Regions from separate parts of the Diaphorobacter sp. C33 genome, predicted to be linked through region 1. Evidence: predicted binding sites of a transcription regulator. Region 1 holds the regulator's gene; the other holds the start of a gene.
What was found. The regulator FNR, encoded in region 1, switches genes on or off when oxygen is low (the NO sensors DNR and NnrR bind a similar motif). The targets are predictions, from matches to a motif close to TTGATNNNNATCAA.
Positions count from the first base shown of each region.

Region 2: QY917_RS16005 (type IV pili methyl-accepting chemotaxis transducer N-terminal domain-containing protein) is a predicted target of FNR. The motif match lies at 1,118-1,131, and genes of this name have one in related genera.

Region 1 covers NZ_CP129980.1:336,647-339,043, forward strand. The annotation lists gene QY917_RS01625 (FixH family protein) at 1-66, shown strand, start outside; gene QY917_RS01630 (hypothetical protein) at 143-430, shown strand; gene fnr (fumarate/nitrate reduction transcriptional regulator Fnr) at 472-1,215, opposite strand; gene hemN (oxygen-independent coproporphyrinogen III oxidase) at 1,387-2,397, shown strand, end outside.
Region 2 covers NZ_CP129980.1:3,389,517-3,391,913, forward strand. The annotation lists gene QY917_RS16000 (adenosylcobalamin-dependent ribonucleoside-diphosphate reductase) at 1-994, shown strand, start outside; gene QY917_RS16005 (type IV pili methyl-accepting chemotaxis transducer N-terminal domain-containing protein) at 1,165-2,397, shown strand, end outside.

The DNA.
Region 1 (2,397 bases):
GACATGACGCCTGCCATGAAGGGGCGCAACCATGCAGCTACTCCGCTGGAGGACCAACCGCGTTGACCGGCAGGGCGAGTCCTCTTTGCATGCCGCAGAACAGATGCTACGCTGTCAACTACACCTGCTAGGAGATGGGCGAATGTGGATGCAACGATTGATGTGGATCGCGTGGCCGGCCTTTTTGATGGCGGGCGTCATGGAAATGGTGGTGTTCGCCTTCGTGGATCCAGAAGCGCTGCAGTGGTTTGATCAACCCCTGCATCTCTCGCGCGAAGGTGTGTATACCATCGCCTTCTTCACGTTCTGGTTCGTACTCATGGCTTCCAGCGCATTGACTACGCTGTTGTCACTCTCGCCCTTTGAGTTGAATCGCTGCCCCGTGCCCAAAGGGGCGCGGCCGGCTGATTGCGCCAAATACGTTTCCTGATCTTTCCGCCGATCAGTTATGAATGAGCAAAAAACCGAGGCTTAATGGCAGGCTTGCTGGCTGTTGACAATGCGCTTCAGCGCATCGGTATCGACGATGCGCACATGGCGCTGTTTTACTTCCACAATACCTTCTTCCACGAACTTCGAAAACGTGCGGCTGACGGTTTCCAGTTTCAATCCTAGGTAACTGCCGATCTCTTCCCGCGTCATGCGCAGCACCAATTCGGATTGTGAGAACCCCCGGGCATGCAAGCGTTGTACGAGATTCAACAGGAATGCGGCAAGGCGTTCCTCGGCACGCATACTCCCCAGCAACAGCATGACCCCATGCTCGCGAACAATCTCGCGGCTCATGATCTTGTGCACATGGTGCTGTAGTGCCGTTACTTCGCGCGACAACTCTTCAATACGATCGAAAGGCATGACGCATACTTCGGCGTCTTCAAGCGCTACCGCATCGCAAGTGTGGCGGTCGCTCACGATGCCATCCAGGCCAATGATCTCGCCCGCCATTTGAAAACCCGTCACTTGATCGCGACCGTCCTCGGTGGCGACACAGGTCTTGAAGAATCCGGTGCGGATGGCAAAAAGGGATGTGAAGGGTTCACCGTTCCGGAAAAGCGTGCCGCCACGCTTGATCTTGCGTCGTACAGCAACAATGTCATCGATGCGCTTGAGTTGCTGGTCGTCCAGACCCACGGGCATGCACAGCTCACGCAGATTGCAGTTTGAGCAGGCAACTTTGATGGTCTGGAGATTCGTATGCATGGGAACCCTGTTCATGGCTTGAGCTTACCTCTGAACGGCTGGGAGACATGGAATGCCGTAGGCCGTTGGACGACTTTGAGCCGAAGTCAAATTGTCGCCACAAGGACCTTATGGGCGCTTGATCAACGTCAAGGACTCATGGGGGACTCTACGGCACAGTGATATGAAAGTGCAAGGAATCCCGTCATGACCGTTGTTACAACAGAGCTCCTGCGTCGCTTTGACGTTCCAGGGCCGCGCTACACCTCTTATCCGACTGCTGATCGTTTTGTCGAGGCCTTTGGCGAGCGGGAATACATCCTTGCGCTGCAGCAGCGTCGCGTGGGGTCGGTAGCCAAGGCGATGCCTTTGTCGCTTTATGTCCACATCCCGTTTTGTGAATCGCTGTGCTATTACTGCGCGTGTAACAAGATCATTACCCGGCATCCAGAGCGGGCAGAGGTCTACTTGCGTTACCTCAGCCGTGAGATCGACCTGCATACGGCGCACTGCGGTGTGGGTCAGCATGTGAGCCAGCTGCATTTCGGCGGAGGCACGCCTACTTTTCTGACGGATGACGGTTTGCGCGAACTGATGGGCATGTTGAGGCGCAGTTTCGTCCTCGTTCCGGGGGGGGAGTACTCCATAGAAGTGGACCCGCGGACCGTGGATGAAGCGCGGCTGGGATTGTTGGCGGAGCTGGGTTTCAATCGCCTGAGCTTTGGCGTGCAGGATTTCGACCCTGAAGTACAAAAGGCCGTGCACCGCATTCAGCCTGCCGAAAAGGTGTTCGCGTTGGTCGATGCGGCTCGGAAGCTCGGGTTTGAATCGGTGAACGTGGATTTGATCTACGGGCTGCCGCGCCAGACACCGGAGTCGTTTGATCGCACCTTGGAGCAGGTAGCCGAGCTGCGGCCAGACCGGATCGCGCTGTATGCGTACGCTCACTTGCCAGAACGCTTCAAGTCGCAGCGACGCATCATCACGGCCGAGTTGCCCATGGCTTCGGCCAAGGTGTCCATGCTGGCCCGGTCACTTGATGTGTTCCAGGAAGCCGGCTACGTCTACGTGGGCATGGACCATTTTGCGCTGCCTGACGATGCGCTGGCGGTGGCCAAGCGGCAAGGCAGGCTGCACCGCAATTTCCAAGGCTATAGCACGCAGCCCGATTGCGACCTGATTGGTCTGGGCGTTTCTGCCATCGGGCGCGTGGGCGCT
Region 2 (2,397 bases), 620 kb from region 1:
GTTCTCCTGGAGCTACACGCGCCGCAAGCGCGAGGCCGACGGCAGCAAGAGCGAGTACGTGGTGGAGGACTACGCCTGGCGTCTGTACAAGACGCTGGGCGGCGACGTGAACCATCTGCCTGCGTACTTCGTGAGCGCCATGGACATGGCCGCCGCCGACCACGTGGCCATGATGGAGGCCGTGCAGCCCTTCGTGGACACGGCGATCTCCAAGACCGTGAACGTGCCCGAGGACTACCCCTACGCCGATTTCAAGGGCCTGTACATGCAGGCCTGGCACTCGGGCCTGAAGGGCCTGGCCACCTACCGTCCCAACAGCATCCTGGGCGCCGTGCTGGAAGTCACGCCCGCCGCAGCGCCGGCCCCCGTCGCCGCACCCGAGGCCGCGCCCGCCCCGGTGGTGGTGGACCCCATGCGCACCATGATCGAGAGCCGTCCCACGGGCGGCCTGTCGGCCGTGGCGGAGAAGCTGGAGTATTGGACGCAGGAAGGCCACAAGACGCTGTACCTGATCGTCTCCTTCCTGCCCGTGCCTGACGGGCGCGGCGGCACGGTGGACCGCGCCATCGAGTTCTTCATGCCCGTGGGCCAGAGCGGCGAATCGCAGCAGTGGATCACCTCCAGCATGCGCCTGCTGTCGCTGGCCGCGCGCGGTGGCTTCCTGGAGCGCGCGCTGTCCGACATGCGCAAGGTGGCCTGGGACCGCGGCCCCGTGCGCCTGGGCACGCACCAGAAGGCCGACGGCACCCACGTGCCGCTGTGGCACGACTCCGAGGTGGCCGCCATCGCGTATGCCGTGCAGAACATCCTGGCCCAGCGTGCCATGCCGCAGCAGCAGGTGCTGCCGCTGGACGAGCCCGCCGCAGCGCCCGCGACCGGCATGCCCCCGGCCATGGCCGGCAAGAAGTGCAATGAGTGCGGTGCCCACGCCGTGATCCGCAAGGATGGCTGCGACTACTGCACCCAGTGCGGCGCCCTGGGCAGCTGCGGCTGAGCAGACCGGAACGCCCTGGCAACACCAGGGCGTTTACTATCAATATGATAGCTATTCGCGCTTGATGGGAGCGCGCGAAAGCATGTTTTCGCTTGTATGCCGCGGCCATAGGCTTGAGCAAACTTGACTTCCATCAAGACATTTCAAAAGCGCGTGCCTACACTGCCGCCATGCGCAACAAGTCCACGCTGTCCACCAAGCTGCTGGCCATGGGCACGGTGTTCCTGCTGGTGGCGCTGGCATCCATCGGCTTCACGCTGTGGGTGACCTGGAAGTTGGAGGGGGGCGCCGCTGCGGTGAACGAGGCGGGTCGCCTGCGCATGAACATGCTGCGCATGGTGCTGGCCCAGCAGAACGAGTCGCCCCAGGAATTCGCGCGGCTGGAAACGCGCTTCAACGAAGGGCTGGAGTTGCTGCGCACGGGTGACCCCGCCCGGCCGCTGTTCGTGCCCTGGAGCGATGACACGCGCGAGCGCTACGAACACATCCGGCGGCAGTGGCTGCTCATCGAAAACGACTGGAAAGCCGCCGCGCGCTATGAAAGCAGCGCCGCGGCCGTGGCGCGCGCCGATGCCTTCGTGCTGGACCTGGACAGCTTCGTCGAGGCCATCGAGATCCAGATCGTGCGCCTCACGGCGGTGCTGCATCTGTTCCACCTGTTCATGGTGGCGTTGGCCATCGGCTCGGCTGTGGCCTTCATGGCGCTGAGCTACCTGCTCGTACTCAACCCCGTCACGCGGCTGCAACAGGCCCTGGCGCGGCTGCGCAAGGGCGATCTGGGCACGCGCCTGGAGGTGGAAGCCGACGACGAGTTCGGCCAGCTGACGGCGGGTTTCAACCTCATGGCCCATGCGCTGCAGACCTCGCACGAGGACCTGGAGCGCAAGGTACGCGAAAAGACCGCCACCATCGAAGTGCGCAACCAGCGCCTGGCGGCGTTGTATGCGGTGAGCGCCCTTGCGGCGGAGGCGGGAAGCCTGGAAGAGTTGACCCAGGGTTTCGTGCAGCAGATCCGCCGCGTGGCGGGGTGCGACGCGGCGGCCGTGCGCTGGTCGGACGAGGCCAACGAGCGCTACGTGCTGCTGGCCTCCGACGGGCTGCCCCAGTCGCTGGTGGAACATGAGCACTGCGTGGTCACCGGCGCCTGCGAATGCGGACAGGCGCAGGGCCAGGCGCGCATGCGTGTGATTCCGATCATGCCTGCCGGGGGCCTGCAGTTGCCGCATTGCCGCGAGGCCGGCTTCGAGACGGTGGTGAGTATCCCGGTGCAGATGCACCAGCGCCTGTTGGGCGAGGTCACGCTGCTGTATCGCAGTCCGCTGGAGCTGTCGGCGGAGATGCGCGAGCTGCTGTCCACCATGGCGCACCACTTGGCCACTTCCATGGAAAGCCTGCGCGCCTCG